Regions from separate parts of the Xanthomonas boreopolis genome, predicted to be linked through region 3. Evidence: riboswitches for the same ligand, from Rfam matches in the RefSeq annotation. Region 3 holds a riboswitch; each other region holds the start of a gene.

Region 1 (5,611 bases), 1.6 Mb from region 3:
ATCACGTGGTAGTCGAGCTGCTCCGGGAAGCGTCGGAAGAACGCCTCCTCGCCGGTCGAATAGCTGCCCTTGATGAACTGCACCACGCCGCAGCGCAGGCCGTGCCCGAGCGACCGCGCCAGCATGCCGAAGCCGGAGGAACTCTTGCCCTTGCCGTTGCCGGTGTTGACTACCAGCACGCCGCGGTCGATCGTCGCCCGCGCGATGCGCCGGTCGACCAGTTCCTTCTGCCGTTGCGCGCGCTCGCGGTAGTAGGCGTCGTCGCGCTCGATCCCGCTCATGCCGCCCGCCCGGCCGCGTCCACGCGCCGCGTCGCCGCGACCCTGGCGATCGCGCCGTGCAGCGCCAATCCCGCCGCCACGTAGCATGCCGTGGTGCGCACGAACAGCGGCCCCCACTGCCAGGCGCGCGCCAGGTACTCGGCCATGTGCGGTTCGGCGTAGCGGCCGCCGAGCCAGTAGAAGGCGCCGTTGGACACCAGGAACGACAGCGCCGCCGCGACCACGCCGACCAGCCAGGCCAGCGCCAGCGAACCCACCCGCTCGCTCAGCCGCGCGGCGAAGGCGCGGCCGGCGTACCAGAGCACGCCGTACGCGACCGGCAGCAGCGCATACGCCGCGGTGACGCAGAAATCGCTGACGCCGGCCAGCTCGATCGCCGCCCAGTCCACCGCGAACGCCAGCCCCAGCAGCGCCGCGAACTGCCAGTGCCGGCGCAGGTACAGCCCGCCCAGGAAGAACACCGCCATCGACGCGTCCGGCAGGTGCAGCCAATCGCCCACGTGATTGAAGCGCGTGGCCACCATGGCCACCATCAGCGCGACGAACAGGCCGGTTTCTGCGGGGCGGGACAGGGATTTCATCGGGGCTTTCCTGGAGAAGGGACGGGACTGCCGGGGACGGGCGAACTCGCGGGAGGGACCACGACGCCGCGCCGTCACTGCGCCGGATGGTAGCGCAGGGTCAGTTGGTAGTTGCGGCCGGGCTGCGCGTACCAGGCCGCGGTCTGGTAGTCGCGGTCGAACACGTTGTTCGCGCTCAACGCCAGGTTCCAGTCGCGGCCGACCGCGCAGCCCACGCGCAGGTCGAGCAGGCCGTAGCCGCCCAGCCGCGTGGCATTGGCCAGTTCGTCGTAGCGCTCGCCCGAGGCGTACACGCTGCCGCCCACCGAGAACGCGCCGAAACGCCGGTCGGCATCGATCCTGCCGCTCTGGCGCGCGCGCCGCGGCAGCCAGTTGCCGTGGTTGACGGCGCCGTCGGCCTTGGGGTCCTGCCAGGTCAGGCGGGTCGCCACCGTCCAGCCGGCCAGCGTGGTGTCGTAGCCGGCCTCGACGCCGCGGATGCGCGCCTTGTCGATGTTGTTGGGCTGGCCGAACGGATGCGCCGCGTCCACCAGCGCGGCGTCGTAGGCGATCATGTCGTCGACGCGGGTCTGGTAGGCGTTGAGCGTCCAGGTGCCCCAGTCGTGTTCGCCGCGCAGCCCCAGCTCCACGCTGCGCGAAGTCTCCGGCCCCAGGTTCGGATTGCCGTAGCCCGGGTAGTACAGCTCGTTGTAGGTCGGCGCCTTGAACGCGGTGCCGTAGCTGGCGGTCAGGCGCAGGTGCTCGGCGAAGTTCCAGCCCCACAGCAGGCTGCCGGTGTTCTTGCCGCCGAACTGGCTGTTGTCGTCGCGGCGCACGCTGGCCTGCAGCGACTGCGTGCCGAAGGTCTGCTGCCATTGCGCGAACGCGCCGCGGTTGATGCGCTGGTCCTCGTCGTAGCTTTCGTTGCTGGCGATGCGGTCGCGCTGCCAGTCGAAGCCCAGCGTCAGCAGGCCCGGGCCGGCATCGAGGTCGGCCTGCAGCGAGCCGAGCGCGCGGCGCGTGTCGAACGTGGAGACGTAGCTGCCGTCGTAGTACGCATCGCTCAGGTCCTGGCTGGCGCCGAGGCTGGCGGTGAGCTTCAACGCCTCGCTCGGCGCGTAGCGGACGCGGCCGCCCGCCACCTGCTGGACGCCCTTGGAGAGGTTGCCGCCGTAGATCGTGCCGTCGTATTCGTTGCGGCTCTCGGCGCGCAGGGCCTGCACGTCCGCATCCCACTGGCGGTTGAAGCGCCAGCCGCCCTTCACGCTCAGCGAATCGTTGCGGTAGCCGTCGCGGTCCGGATCGTAGGCGCTGTTGGCGGTATCGAGGTAGGCGTTGATGCCGTCGGTCTCGTCGTGCACCGCATTGACCGAGTACCAGCCGCCGCGCTCGCCGAGGTCGCCCTGGCTGCGCCCGGCCACGCCGGCGCCGTAGCGGCGCGCGTTGTCGCTGCCCGTCGCGACGCTGAAGGTCGGTACGAACGCGCCCTGCGGCTTGCGCGTGAAGATCTGGATGACGCCGCCGATCGCCTCCGAGCCGTACAGGCTGGAGAACGGCCCGCGCACGATCTCCACGCGCTCGACCTGCTCGACCGGGATGTCCTGCAGCGACGCGCCGCCGAGGGTGGCCGACCCGATCCGCACGCCGTCGACCAGCACCAGCACGTGGTCGGATTCGCTGCCGCGCAGGAACAGCGAAGTGGTCTTGCCCGGCCCGCCGTTGTTGACGATCGACACGCCCAGCTCGCCGCGCAGCAGTTCCGGCAGCGAGCGCGCCTGGCGGCGCTCGATCTCGGCGCGATCGATCACGGCGACCGGGGCCAGGGCCTGGTCCTGGGTCTGCGCGGTACGGCTCGCGGTGACCACGACCTGGTCCAGGTCGGTGGCATCGGCCGCGAGCGCCGGAGCGGCGGCCAGGGACAGCGCCAGCGCAAGCGCGGCGCGGCGTGGGGAAACGATCGGGGACAACGACATCGTGGGTGGCTCCTGCAGCCGCGCCTTCCCGCGCGGACATCTGGGTAAAGCCGGCATGCAGGCAGCAGGAGATGGCGCCGGCGTTCGCGCCGGCACCATGGCCACGCCCACCGCGCGCCGGGTCGATCCTGGGGCCGGTCTCCGGGCTCGCGAGCGAAGGCTGCGCCTTCCGTCCCGCGCCTTCCCATGCCGGCGGCACAGTGGCGTTGCATGCGGAACGTGTACTCGCCCACCGTTGCGGGGGCAGCTCCGGAATTGCCGGCATGGACGGCCGACGCACCGGATTCCCGTTTAAACCGCCGGCATCCCGGCAGTCACCTCAGGGCCGCGCATGGTAGCAGGAAGACGGCCAGGCCACCTGGCGCGCATCGCGGAAGCGGCCCGGGCTCTCCACGACGTCACGCAAGGCGTCGCCGCCGCTCTCGAAACGCGCTCGAAGCCCTTACGACGGATCGGCCTCGGTCTCCTCCAGCCGCGGCACCGGCACATGCCGCACCGGGATCGGCCGATAGTCCTCGCCAAAGGCGACCTCGCCCGGGGTCCACCCCTCGCGACGGCGTACCGCCCCCCAGAAACGCCTGAGCCCTTCGACCTGCAAGGCCACGAAGCCGAGCGCGTTGTCGCGGTCCACCATCGGGTCGGCCACGCCCGTGGGCCGTACCGGCTCGCCGTACAGCGCGGTGCCGAACAGCACGTCCCAGATCGCGAACACCTGGCCGAAGTTGCAGTTGTGCAGGTCCGGGCGTTCCGGGTCGACCACCATGTGGTGCAGGCGGTGGAACTTCGGATCGACGAAGAGCTTTTCCAGCACCGGCCCGAAACCGATGCGCACGTTGGCGTGCGAGAAGTTCTGCACCAGTTCGCCCAGCAGCATCAGCCAGGCGAACTCGTCGGCGGCGATGCCGAACGCCACGCCGACCCCGGCCAGCACGAACGATTGCAGTGCGCCATCGAGATAGTTGCTGCGGTCGTTGGCCCAGCAGCTGAGCTGGCGCTGGCTGTGGTGCATGCTATGCATCGCCCACCACCACGGCATCCAGTGCTGCACGCGGTGCATCCAGTAGTAGGTGAAGTCGTAGGCGAGGTAGTACAGCGCGAACAGCGCCAGCGGATGCCGGTCCAGCCAGGGCCACGCATAGCGCAGGCCGACGCGGGCATCCTCGCCGCCCTGGCCGCCTCCGAGCAGGTTGGCCAGCGGCGCCAGGACCAGGAACGAGAACAGCGGGAACACGCCGACCAGCATCGTCCAGGTGTAGTGGAAATCGATGCGGGCGAGCCGCCGGTGCTCCCAGCGTTCGGCCGGCCACAGGCTTTCCAGCGGCCGGAACACCAAGCCGATGATGCACAACTGCAACGTCGCGATCAGCAGCGAGGCCGCGATGTCGCGGGGATCGTCGCTCAGTCCGGTCAGGTGCAGCGCGGCCAGCGCAGGCGCCACCACCCGGTCGGCCAGGCTTTCGACCAGCAAGGCCCAGACATGCGGGATGGACGGCATCGCAGGCAGCTCCTCGGCCTGCATGCGGGGAGGGAGGAAGCAGGCCCGGCACCAGGCTGGCCGGCGCGGCTTTCGCCCAGCTTTCGGCTGCCTCCCGTGCTGCGCGAGCGCCGGGCCGGCCGTCAACGCGTCGCCTGCGACGCGGCTGCCGGCGCTGGCCTGCGCCATGGCCAGCCCAGCGTCATGCCGGCCGCCGCCAACAGCACCATCACGGCACCGGCGATCTGCACCGGCTGCAACGCATGGCCGAACGCGAGCCTGTCCACGGCGATCGCGACGATCGGATAGATGAAGGACAACGCGCCGGTCACGGGCGTCGGCAGCTTCTGGATCGCGCCATACAGCAGGATGTACATCAACCCGGTATGCACCACGCCCATCGTCGCCAGCGTCGTCCAGGCGGCGGCCGCACCGGTCGCTTCCGGCAAGCTCGCCAACGGCCACAGCGCGGCCACCCCGACCGACACCTGGACCAAGGCGATCAGGTGCGGCGGTACGCCCTTGAGCCGTTTCGCGAACAGCGCCGCCAGCGCGTAGCAGAAGGCCGCGCCGAGCGCGAGCAACACGCCCGCCAGGTAGTGCGTGCCGCTGCCCTGCCCCGGCCGCGCCTGGACGATCAACAGCACGCCCCCGAACGCCAGCGCCAGCCACCCCAGCTTGCGCAGCGTCGGCCGCTCGCCCAGGAACAGGGCGCCGAGCCCGACCAGCATGAACGGCTGCGTGTTGTAGACCGCGGTGGCGATCGAGATGGAAGCGCCGGAATACGCCGCGAACAGCAGCAGCCAGTTCGCCACCAGCGCGATGCCGCCCAGCACCGCCACCCCGGCCTGCCGCGGCGTGATCGTGCCGGACCTGAAATAGCCGCGCATCAGGCACACCGGTATCAGCGTGAGCGCCCCGAACAGGCAGCGCCAGAACACGACGCTGGCCACCGGCTGCCCGGACACCACCACCAGCCAGCCGATGGTCCCGGAGATCGCCATCGCCGCGACCATTTCCAGCACACCCCGGGTACGTTCCGTCATTGCAACGCCCTCTTCAATCGTGGGCTTGCAATCTACAGACGGCCAGGCGATCTTTCCTTTCGAAAGAAAGGCGAACCCACAAGAAAATCTTTCCTTGAAAGGAAAGACCCAGGATATTTCTCATGTCGCTCGACGAAACCGATCGCCACATCCTGGCCTTGCTGCAACAGGACGCCCGGATGCCCACCAAGGCCCTGGCCGAACGGATCGGCCTGTCCGCCCCGGGCACCGCCGACCGGCTGCGCCGCCTGGAGGACCGCGGCGTGATCCAGGGCTT
Region 2 (5,611 bases), 650 kb from region 3:
CGGTGCACGGGCTTGGGTTAGCGTGCTCGAGAACGAGAACTCCCTGGCGGATGAAGCGCTGGATATCCATTACGACATCGAGCGGGAGCGAAACGCGGCCAAGGACATCCTGGCGGAGGATCCCAGCGCGGCAAGCGATCCAGGCTACCCCAAGACCGTCAAGTCGCTGCGCGACGGAACGCGCGACCTGGAGGGAATGCCCGGCCAGGAACTCGTATGGAAGAAGGTGCTCAACAGCGGGGTCGAGGTCTACCATCTGAGATGGCAGACCGATACCGCGCCCAATGGCGTCACCGTGGGAATGGATGTCGGCGACGAGGACGATCCTGTTCCTTCTCCTCGCCAAGAAGAGATCATCGCGCTGTGGGATGCGATCCTTTCGACGCTCCGGCAGAGATGAGCCGGGACCGAGCAGACCTGGCCTGGTTCGCTGCTAGGCCCTAGGGCCGCCGTCCGCAAGCCGGGCGCGCAGGACATCGGACTCGGGCGATCTGCGCAGGCATGGTATTGGAGGATTTCGCTTGGCCATGAGCGAGCGACCCAGGCGAACCGCGAGTGTTGCAGCCTTGCTCCTTCTGGCGCTGGGTACCGGCATGGGCTACGCGGTCGGCCGCGATGGAACAAACCATGCGGAGTCCAACCAACCAGCAACGAGGACGCACTGCCTTGGCCGTTACCTCATCGACCTGCCGGCAGACGCGTAGTGACCGGGCCGAAGCGCCCTGCACCATCCAGGTCGCTGGTGCGGGCATCGACGACCACCGGCGTGGTTCGCTCGCCGTGCCCGAGAACCCCTGCCCGATGCGAAGCGGCCCCTCGGACCGGATATCCCGCACGCCCGCTTTCGTCCGTTTCCTCCCATAACCTGCCCAAGCGGGCGCGCTTGACGCGCCGTCGTCCTGCCGCCACCATGTGCGCCGCCGAGGTATGCATCGCTTCATTCGGATGAAGCGATGCATTTAAACGGGAATCCGGTGAAGCGGCCTTGCCGCCATTCCGGAGCTGCCCCGCAGCGGTGAATGGAAACGACCCCCGCCAACAGCACTGGGCGCCTGCATGGGCCTGGGAAGCGGCGGACAGTAGGCCCCCGTGCCATGCACGGCCCGTCCATCAGCCCGAATACCGGCCTGGGCCGGGGGACACGAGCGTCCTCCGTTTCGACCTGGCGCTCCGCGGGGAGCGGCCGGACGTGCGTGCGCCCCGTGGCGGACGCCGTCCGTCGTGCCCGCAGGCGTCGGTTCGCCCGCGGGGGCGGAGGTCGCTGGCGCGGCGTGCAGGGAAGCACGGTGCGCGGTTCCTTCGTTCCTCAATGCCCAAGACCGCAATGAGGAAAACACCATGACGATCGTCACCAACCTGGGCTTCCCGCGCATCGGCGCGCGGCGCGAGCTCAAGCGCACGCTGGAAAGCCACTGGCAAGGCCAAGCCAGCGCCGCGCAATTGCAGGACAGCGCGCGCGAGTTGCGCGCGCGGCACTGGCGGCTGCAGGTCGAGGCCGGCGTCGACGTGCCGCCGAGCAACGACTTCAGCCTGTACGACCACGTGCTCGACACCGCGGTGCTGTTCGACGCCATCCCCGAGCGCTACCGCGCCCTGGCCGACGCCGATCCGCTGGCCGGCTACTTCGCGATGGCGCGCGGCGTGCAGCGCGACGGCATCGACCTTCACGCGCTGGAAATGACCAAGTGGTTCGACACCAACTACCACTACCTGGTGCCGGAAATGCACGCCGGCCAGGCGTTCCGGCTGCGGGGCGACAAGCCCGTCGCCGAGTTCCGGGAAGCGCTGGCGCTGGGCATCCGCACCCGCCCGGTGCTGCCGGGACCGGTGACGTTCCTCTGGCTGTCCAAGACCGTGGACGGCAGCGACCGGCTTGCGTTGCTGCCGCGCCTGCTGCCGGCCTACGCCGAATTGCTCGCGCGCCTGCAGGCCGCCGGCGCGGACTGGGTGCAGCTGGACGAGCCGGTGCTGGCGCTCGATCTCGACGCCCGCTGGCAGCAGGCGTTGCGCGACGCCTATGCCGCGCTCGCGTCGGGCCCGCGTCCGCAGCTGCTGCTGGCGAGCTACTTCGGCCCGCTCGGCGGCAACCTCGAAGTGGCCGCCGCCCTGCCGGTCGACGGCCTGCACCTGGACCTGGTGCGCGGCACCGAACAGCTCGATGCCGTCCTCAGGCTCCTGCCGGCCGGACGCACGCTCTCGGCCGGGCTGGTCGACGGGCGCAACGTATGGCGCGCGGCGTTGGACAACGCGCTCACCCTGGCGCGCTATGCACGGGGCCATGTCGCTGCGGACAAGCTGTGGCTGGCGCCATCGTGCTCGCTGTTGCACGTGCCGGTGGACCTCGACCAGGAAAAGGCGCTGGATGCCGAACTGCGCAGCTGGCTCGCGTTCGCCAGGCAGAAGCTCGGCGAACTGCGCACGTTGGCCGACGCGCTCGATGGCCGTCCGTCGGCGGAGGCCAGGCTGGCACAGGCGCGCCAGGCGCTGGAATCGCGCCGCCGTTCGCCGCGCGTGCACCGGCCCGAGGTGGAACGCCGGCTGGCGGCGCTGGGCCCGGAGGCGGCACGGCGCGCCAGCCCTTATCCGCAACGCATGCTCGCCCAGCAGCAGGCCTTGCGGCTGCCCGACTATCCGACCACCACGATCGGCTCGTTCCCGCAGACCCGGGAAGTGCGCGAGGCGCGGGCGCGCTTCAAGTCCGGGCGGCTCGGCGCCGCGGAATACGAGGCCTTCCTGCGCGAGCACACCGAACGCTGCGTGCGCGTGCAGGAACGGATCGGGCTGGACGTGCTGGTGCACGGGGAATTCGAGCGCAACGACATGGTCGAGTACTTCGGCGAGCAGCTCGACGGCTTCGCCTTCACCAAGCTCGGCTGGGTGCAGAGCTACGGCTCGCGCTGCGTCAAGCCGCCCATCATCTACGGCGACGTGGCGCGGCCGGCCCCGATGACGGTGCATTGGTCGGCATACGCGCAGTCGCTGACCGACCGGCCGATGAAAGGCATGCTGACCGGACCGGTCACGATGCTGCAATGGTCGTTCGTGCGCGACGACCAGGAACGCGCCAGCACCTGCCGGCAGATCGCGCTGGCGTTGCGCGACGAAGTGCGCGATCTGGAAGCGGCCGGAATCGGGCTCATCCAGATCGACGAGCCGGCGATCCGCGAAGGCCTGCCGCTGCGCCGCGCCGACCGGGACGCCTATCTCGGGTGGGCGGTGGAAGCCTTCCGCATCGCGGCCTCGGGCGTGCGCGACGCCACCCAGATCCACACCCACATGTGCTATTCGGAGTTCAACGACATCATCGAGGCGGTGGCGGCGATGGATGCCGACGTGATCTCGATCGAGACCTCGCGCTCGCGCATGGAACTGCTCGACGCCTTCGTGAGGTTCCGCTATCCCAACGCGATCGGGCCGGGCGTGTACGACATCCACAGCCCGCGCATACCCTCGACCGGGGAGATGGTGGAGCTGCTGCGCAAGGCGCGCGCGGTGCTCGCGCCGGAGCAGCTGTGGGTCAATCCGGACTGCGGGCTGAAGACCCGTGGCTGGGCCGAGACCGAGGCGGCGTTGCGGGCGATGGTCGCGGCCGCCCACCGGCTGCGCGAGGATCTCGCGCAGGCAGCCTGAAGGACCCGCCCCTCCGCGGAGGGGCGGCTTCACTCCGGTCGGCGGTCTTCCTTGGCCTCGTGCATGGAATCGGGGGTCGCCACGGCGACCACGCCCTCGAGGCCGGCGAGCCGGCCGGCCGCTTCCAGCAACCGCGCCTGGCCGATGTCCGGCGCGCAGCGGATCTCGAGGGTGTCCTCGCCGTCGGCGTGGCGCCGCAGCACGATGCGCCGGAGCGGCAGCTGCAGTTGCGCCATCGCGTCCTCCACGCCGACCAGCGGCGTCCCGTGCCGCAGCGTCACCTGCAGGTTCATGCGGCCATGCTGGTTGAGATACCGCCGCTCCAGCGGCTTGAGCAGCGCGAGGATCGTCCACATCAACGCCGTCGCCATGATCGCCGCCGCATACAATCCGCTGCCCGCGGCCAACCCGATCGCGGCCACGGCCCACAGCCCGGCCGCGGTGGTCAGGCCGCGCACCACGCGCTCGCGCTGCAGGAACAGGATGGTGCCCGCGCCGATGAAGCTCACCCCGGAGATCACCTGCGCGGCGATGCGGGAAGGATCCAGGATCACCTGCGGATGGCGCAGGATGTCGGAAAAGCCGTAGGCCGAGACGATCATCGCCAGCGCGGCGCCCACGCAGACCAGCATGTGCGTGCGCAGGCCCGCCGCCCATTCCAGGCGCCCGCGGTCGATGCCGATCACCGCACCCAGCAACGCTGCCAGCAGCAGCCGTATCGCGACGTCGGAAACAGCGATCATGGTCCGCTCCTCCTCTCCCGGCACTGCCCGGATGATCCGCGCCGGGGCGGACATGCGCGGTGAAGGCCGGCGGCGCCCCTCCTGACGCCGGCGGAGGCCGCGGGCCGGCTGCCGATGGAAAGCCCATCTCCCGGTGCGGCACGCACTAGACTGGCGTCCCGCTCCCCGTGGATGCCGCCCCATGTCCGCCTACCCCGCCGATACCGCGCTGGTCGTGGTCGACCTGCAGCCGGACTTCATGCCCGGCGGCGCGCTGCCCTGCCACGAGGGCGACGCGATCGTGCCCGGCATCGCCCGCCTGCTGTCGGCGCGCCGCTATGCCACCGTGGTCGCGACCCAGGACTGGCACCCGCCCACGCACGCCTCCTTCGCCAGCCAGTATCCGGGTGCCGAGCCGTTCGAGGTCGTCGAACTGCATGGCCATCCGCAGACGCTGTGGCCGGACCACTGCGTGCAGGGCACGCAGGGCGCCGCGCTGGACCGGCGCGTGGACTGGACCGTCGCCGACCTGATCCTGCGCAAGGGCACGCGCGAGCAGGTCGATTCCTACAGCGCGTTCCGCGAGAACCACGGACCGGACGGGACGCGCCCGGCCACCGGGCTGGCCGGCTGGCTGCGCGAACGCGGCATCGCCGAGGTGCACGTGTGCGGATTGGCCCGCGACTACTGCGTGCTGTGGACCGCGCAGGACGCGGTCGCCGCCGGTTTCCGCGTGCGCTTCCTGTGGGAGCTGACCCGACCGGTCACCCCGGCCGGCGACGCACCGACGCGCGCGGCGTTGCAGAGCGCCGGCGTCGCCATCGCATAAGGACGTCGCGGCGCGGGCCAGCCCGTGCGTGGAGCGCACCGCCCGCCCAGCGGCTGTCAATCGCTGGGAGGCGCCGATCCGCTTGCGCCGGGGCGATTAATCATTCTCGGGATCACCCAGACCAGCAGGCCGGTCCCGGCCGCCAGCAACCCGATCCCAAGCAGGATGGTCCAGTGAATGATGCTGAAGGCGCCCATGTCCATTCCCTAGCCTGGTGCGATGGCCGGCATGGTCGCGCAGCGGTGCCCTGTCGAGCGCCAAGGGTCGCCGGTTTCAGCGAAACACCACCGTGCGGTGCCCGTTGAGCAGGATGCGGTGCTCGACGTGGCGGCGCACCGCGCGCGCCAGCACCAGCGACTCGGTGTCGCTGCCCACCCGCACCAGGTCGCGCGGCGTCATCGCATGGTTCACATGCGCCACGTCCTGCTCG
Region 3 (5,611 bases):
GCACCTGCGCGATCCAGCGGTCGATGGCCTCGGCGTCGCGTTCGCCGTGCGGCATCTGCTCGATCGCCAGCCGCGGGAACGGGCTGGCGAAGAAGGCGGCCATGCGGTGCACGGCGCCGCAGAAGTATTCCTCGCCCCACTGGGTCTCGCCGGTACCGAACACCGCCACCCGCGGCGGCTTGCCGGCCGCCTCTACCAGTTCGGCGATGAAGCGCTTCATCTCCGAAGGCGTGCGGCCGGCGTTGTCGGTCCAGGAGCCGAGCAGGAACAGGTCGTAGGCCTGGGCCGGCAAGGACGCGTCGGCCAGCGACTGCAGGTCGGTCTCTATCCAGTCCAGCGCGTGCCCCGCCTCCTCGCAGCGCGCGCGCACCCGGCGCGCCACTTCGCGCGTGTTGCCGCTGAGCGAGGCGAGGGCCAGCAGGATGTTCATAGGGGCGTGATTTGTGATTCGTGATTCGTGATTCGTAAAAGCCGATCCGGACGGCCGGTGCTTTTGCTCCTGCCCTTGCCAATCACGAATCGCAAATCACGAATCACGGCTCCTCAAAGATCATCGAATCCGTTGTCCGAGTTGGTCTTCTTGTAGCTGGCGTTGCGCATCTCGAAGAAGTCGGTCTTGGTCTCGGTGAAGTTGTCGGCGTAGGCCTTGATCCACGGCATCACGTTGTCGGTGGTCTCCGCGTACAGCTTCTCGATGCCGAGCATGCCGGCCATCTTGTTGGCGCGGTACTTCACGTAGCGGATCATCTCGTCCACGTCGATGCCGTCGATGCCGTCGAGCACCTCGCCGGTCCACTGCGTCTCCAGCTCGATCGCGTGCGCGAACGCCTTGTGCACGTAGTCGGTCAGCTCGTTGGTCTGCAGCTCCGGGTTCTCGCCGACGATGGCGCGGATCACCTCGCTGATGAACTTGGTGTGGGCCAGTTCGTCGCGGTTGATGAAGCTGATGATCTTGCCGGTGCCGGTCATCCGGTTCTGGCGCACCAGGTTGTAGAAGTAGGCGAAGCCGGAATAGAAGTTGATGCCCTCCAGGATCGAGGACTGGATCAGCGAGCGCAGCAGGGTCTCGGCGGTCTTCTCGCGCATGAAGTCGTCGTAGGACGCCATGATCGGCGCGTTGCGCCTGAGGATCGTCGGGTGGGTGCGGGCGATCTCGAACACCCGGTTCTGGTTGTCCAGGTTGGTGATCGAGGCCAGCACGTAGCTGTAGCTCTCGTTGTGGATCACTTCCTGCTGGCCGATGATCGCGGCGTTGGCGTGCGCGGCCGGGTCGGTGATGTACTCGGCGACGTTGTAGATGAAGCGCGTCTGCGGCGAGTCCAGCGTCGCCAGCAGGCCGATGATCGAGTCGTAGGCGTTCTTCTCGCGTCCCGACAGCTCGCCGTACTGGCGCGCGTCGATCTTCATGTCGACCTCGTCGGGGATCCAGAAGTTGGTCGACAGCTCCTTGTACGCCCGGTAGAAGGACGGGTACGGGATGTCGTTCCAGTTCAGGATGCCGCTGGTCTTGCCGTTGATGATGCCGGTCGAACGGTTCGGGTTGCGCGGCTCGAGGATCTTGATGCGATCGAGCGGGGTGGAGGTGACGGACATGATGGCTTCTCGTGTTTCTTCTACGCAGCGCCGCGGGACGTTCTGGAGAAAAGCCCCCCTGAGTCAGGGGGGCGCGCCGCAGGCGCGGGGGTGTGGGTGCAAGGTGAAGCAGGGTCCAAGGTTCGCAACGCGAACCTTGGAAGCGACAGCGCGAATGCGATGTCAGCTACTGCACCATTCGCACTCGCTGATGTCGATGTCGTTGGAACGCACGTAGTAGGTGGTCTTCAGGCCTTCGCGCCAGGCGGTCATGTGCAGCTCCAGCAGGGTGCTGGCGCGGATGGTCGACGGCACGTAGAAGTTGAAGCTGATCGACTGGTCGACGTGGCGCTGGCGGCGCGCGTTCTGGCGCACCGAGGCGAACTGGTCGACCTTGTAGGCGCCCTTCTCGTAGTACGGCCAGGTCTCCAGCGACAGGCCGGGCGCGGCGACCGGGCGGCGGAAGTCCTTCTTCTCCTCGTAGTAGAACGCCGAGTAGATCGGGTCGATCGAGGCGGTCGAGCCGGCGATCTGCGCGGTGCTCATGTTCGGCGCGACGGCGACCATGTAGGCGTTGCGCACGCCGTTGACCGCCACCTGCGCGGCCAGGTCCAGCCACTGCGGGCTGTTGTAGCCGCGGTCGCGGAAATAGGCGCCGGTATGCCAGTCGCTGCCGCGGAACACCGCGTAGGTGCCCTTCTCCTTGGCCAGCGCCATGCTCGCCTGGATGGTCAGGTAGTTGATGCGCTCGTACAGCTCGTCGCTGAACTGCTCGGCTTCCGGCGAGTTCCAGTGGATGCCCTTCTGCGCCAGCAGGTGGTGCCAGCCGAAGGTGCCCAGGCCGATCGCGCGGTACTTCTGGTTGGTGATCGTCGCCTGCGGCACCGGCAGCAGGTTCAGGTCGATCACGTTGTCGAGCATGCGCACCTGGATCGGGATCAGGCGCTCGAGCACGTCGGTGATCAGGTCGCCCTGGCCCGCCTGCGGCACCACCGCCCGGCCCAGGTTGACCGAGGACAGGTTGCAGACGACGAAGTCGCCGGCCTGCTTGGTCGTGACGATCTGGTTGCCGCTGATGATCTCCTGCATCATGCGCGTGGGGCTCATGTTCTGCAGGATCTCGGTGCACAGGTTGGACGAGTACACCATGCCGACGTGCTTGTTCGGGTTCTTCCGGTTGACCTCGTCGCGGTAGAACATGAACGGATTGCCGGTCTCCAGCTGGCTGACCATGATCCGCTTGAAGATGTCGATCGCCTTGACCGTCTTGCGGCTGATGCGCTCGTCGGCGACGACTTCCTCGTACTTCTTGCGGAAGCTGCCGTCGCCCTTCTTCTCGTCGTAGAAGTCCTGCAGGTACCAGCCCTTGATCCGCTTCACCTCGTGCGGGTCGAACAGGTACCAGTCGCCGCGGCGCTCCACCGTCTCCATGAACAGGTCGGGGATGCACACCGAGGTGAACACGTCGTGCGCGCGCAGGCGCTGGTCGCCGTTGTTCAGGCGCAGGTCCAGGAACGCCTCGATGTCGCGGTGCCAGATGTCCAGGTACACGGCGATGGCGCCCTTGCGCTGGCCGAGCTGGTCCACCGACACGGCGGTGTTGTTGAGCTGCTTGATCCACGGCACCACGCCGCCGGACGAGTTGGCCACGCCGCGGATCGCCGAGCCGGAGGAACGCACGTAGCCCAGGTACGCGCCGACGCCGCCGCCGTGCTTGGACACGCGCGCCACGTCGGTGTTGGAGTCGTAGATGCCCTGCAGGCTGTCGTCGACCGTGTCGATGAAGCAGCTCGACAGCTGGCCGCCGACCTTGCCGGCATTGGCCAGGGTCGGGGTCGCCACGGTCATGTACAGGTTGGACAGCGCCCAGTAGGCCTCGCCGACCAGCTGCATGCGGCGCTCGCGCGGCTTCTCGTCCTGCATCAGGTACAGCGCGATGGTCAGCCAGCGCTCCTGCGGCAGCTCGAACACGCCGCGCGAGCTGTCGGTGGCCAGGTAGCGCGTGGCCAGCAGGTACAGGCCGTTGTAGGCGAACAGCTTGTCGCGCTCCGGGTCGATCATGCGCCCGGCTTCCTGCAGTTCGTCCTTGGAATAGGAGCGCAGGATGTCGTTGGAGTAGACGTTGCGGTCGGCCAGGCTCTCCTGCAGGCCGACGAACGAGCCGTACTTCTGGCTCGCGTCGTAGAAGCGGTTGCGGCTGGCGCGCTTGTACAGGCGGCGCAGGTACAGGCGCGCGGCGAAGAACTCCCAGTCCGGCGCGGTCAGGTCCACGCGCGCCTCGGCCTCGCGGATCAGCAGGTCGACCAGGTCGTCGGCGTTGACGCTCTCCTTGCGCTCGACGAAGCCGAACACGGCGCGCTTGTAGTCGCTCACGTCCAGGTGCGGGAACTCGGCATGGACCGAATCGATGCTGCGCTCCAGGCGCGCGCGATCGAACGGGATGCGGCGGTTGCCGGCTTCCTTGGTGATCCAGGTGGAGACAGCGGATTCGTCGAGGGTCTGAACGGGCATTGCGGCTGCTTGTGGGGGCGGCGGAACCAGGTCCGCGGAATCGGGGGTGGTCTCGGCCGCGGCGGGGGGAGCGACGCGGGTGGGTGCGGCGGGGGTGGACTGCGAAGAGGTGGCCGCGGCGGCGGCGAGGATGTCGTTGCTTGTCATACGTCCTCCATGTGGTGCACGGACCCGCCCTTCGCAGGCGAGGCGGGCCGTGTCGGCGGAGCGGACGGCGGTGTCGCGGGGGCCGCGGCGCGCGCGGGCCCAGGCCCGCGGGCAGCTCCCGCTTCACCGGCCATCCCCCTCCGGGGACGTCACGGCCGGCACCGCGCGATGTGCATGCGCGCGGCTGTCGGCAGGTCTTCGGACTGATGGGTACGGCCGACGCGAGGGTCGGCCACCTCGGCCGTCGCTTCCCGGGAGGATCCCAGTGCGTTGACGGCGTCGTTCCCAATTACCGCTGCGGGGCAGTGCCGGAGTGGCCCATCGGGGGCGTCACCGGCTTCCCTCTTCGCCTCCGCCCTCGTGAGCGGAGACACCGACCGCCCCAAGATAGTGGGGTCCCCACCGGGGGTCAACACGAAATATAGGCAAATTCGGAAAAGCCTTGTGGGACAAGCGCGCGGCCGGAAATCCCCGTGAACCGTTTCCAGCGCGCGGCCGGGCACGTCCAAAAACACTGCGCAGTCAAGCACCGGAGGGGCGGTTCCCGGGGCGGGGTTCCGGTCCGTTTGGGTCGTGGGGCGCCCCCCCCTGGACCGGAATGGAAAACGGTGTTCCGCGCCCCGTGCCTTTGGCCGGCGCTATTGCCAGTGCACCGCGTCCAGCGCCTGGTGCAGCCGCGCCACCGCGGTGCCCGTGTCGAACGGCGGCTTGCGCGGCGGGTCGTAGACCTCCGGGCGGGTGCCGCTCACCATCAGGTCGATCGCCACGCAGCGGCCGTTGCGCACGCTGCGGTAGCCCTCGACCTGCAGGAAGTGGCTCATCGCCGCGTCGCCGGCGCGGAAGTGGACGAAGGCCACCCCGCCGATCTCGACCTGGTCCGGGTCGCCCTGCGCCTCCGGCGGCGGCTCCAGGCAGCGCGCGGCCTCGCGCAGGCTGTCGCTGCTGCCGATGCGCAGTTCGGCGGCGGCGAGATCGTTGGAACCGTCCAGCACCAGCGCGGCCAGGGGCTTGCCCTCGCTGTCGCCGGGCGCGAACGCCTTCCAGCCGTCGGTATCGAGGTACTCGCGGTCGAAGTCCCGCTCGAGCGTGGTGCCGGGCACCGGCATCAGCCGCAGGCCGATCGACGCATCCGTGAACACCGGTGCGGGGCCCGCCGGCGGCGACGGTGCCGGATCGGCGGTGGCATCCGCTGCCGGTGGCTGGCGCCCGCAGGCCGCCAGCGCCAGCACGACCGGTAGGCAGACGACGGACAGGATCGGGCGCTTGGACATGCGGGCGGGCTCCGGGCGGTTCGGTGCCGCCCATGCTGCACCCGGCAAGGTGAATGGCGCTCCACGCCACGCCGGCCAGGCCCCGCGCGCGGCATGCGGGCACGCTGTCG

The links. Region 3 has a riboswitch for cobalamin ahead of M3M27_RS18805 (ribonucleoside-diphosphate reductase subunit alpha). Riboswitches for the same ligand answer to the same signal wherever they lie in the genome.
Region 1: it holds a riboswitch for cobalamin, as region 3 does, so the genes downstream of both, btuB (TonB-dependent vitamin B12 receptor) here and M3M27_RS18805 (ribonucleoside-diphosphate reductase subunit alpha) in region 3, are expected to answer to the same signal.
Region 2: it holds a riboswitch for cobalamin, as region 3 does, so the genes downstream of both, metE (5-methyltetrahydropteroyltriglutamate--homocysteine S-methyltransferase) here and M3M27_RS18805 (ribonucleoside-diphosphate reductase subunit alpha) in region 3, are expected to answer to the same signal.

Annotation. Positions count from the first base shown of each region.
Region 1 covers NZ_CP097162.1:1,286,289-1,291,899, reverse strand. The annotation lists gene cobO (cob(I)yrinic acid a,c-diamide adenosyltransferase) at 1-281, opposite strand, end outside; gene M3M27_RS05740 (hypothetical protein) at 278-862, opposite strand; gene btuB (TonB-dependent vitamin B12 receptor) at 937-2,814, opposite strand; cobalamin riboswitch at 2,930-3,151, opposite strand; gene M3M27_RS05730 (sterol desaturase family protein) at 3,257-4,309, opposite strand; gene M3M27_RS05725 (DMT family transporter) at 4,432-5,334, opposite strand; gene M3M27_RS05720 (Lrp/AsnC family transcriptional regulator) at 5,457-5,611, shown strand, end outside.
Region 2 covers NZ_CP097162.1:334,468-340,078, reverse strand. The annotation lists gene M3M27_RS01460 (T6SS immunity protein Tli4 family protein) at 1-400, shown strand, start outside; cobalamin riboswitch at 907-1,145, shown strand; gene metE (5-methyltetrahydropteroyltriglutamate--homocysteine S-methyltransferase) at 1,339-3,630, shown strand; gene M3M27_RS01450 (MgtC/SapB family protein) at 3,660-4,373, opposite strand; gene pncA (bifunctional nicotinamidase/pyrazinamidase) at 4,555-5,181, shown strand; gene M3M27_RS01440 (hypothetical protein) at 5,238-5,378, opposite strand; gene purU (formyltetrahydrofolate deformylase) at 5,455-5,611, opposite strand, start outside.
Region 3 covers NZ_CP097162.1:4,182,140-4,187,750, forward strand. The annotation lists gene M3M27_RS18795 (flavodoxin) at 1-430, opposite strand, end outside; gene M3M27_RS18800 (ribonucleotide-diphosphate reductase subunit beta) at 544-1,593, opposite strand; gene M3M27_RS18805 (ribonucleoside-diphosphate reductase subunit alpha) at 1,756-4,230, opposite strand; cobalamin riboswitch at 4,403-4,623, opposite strand; gene M3M27_RS18810 (hypothetical protein) at 4,869-5,501, opposite strand.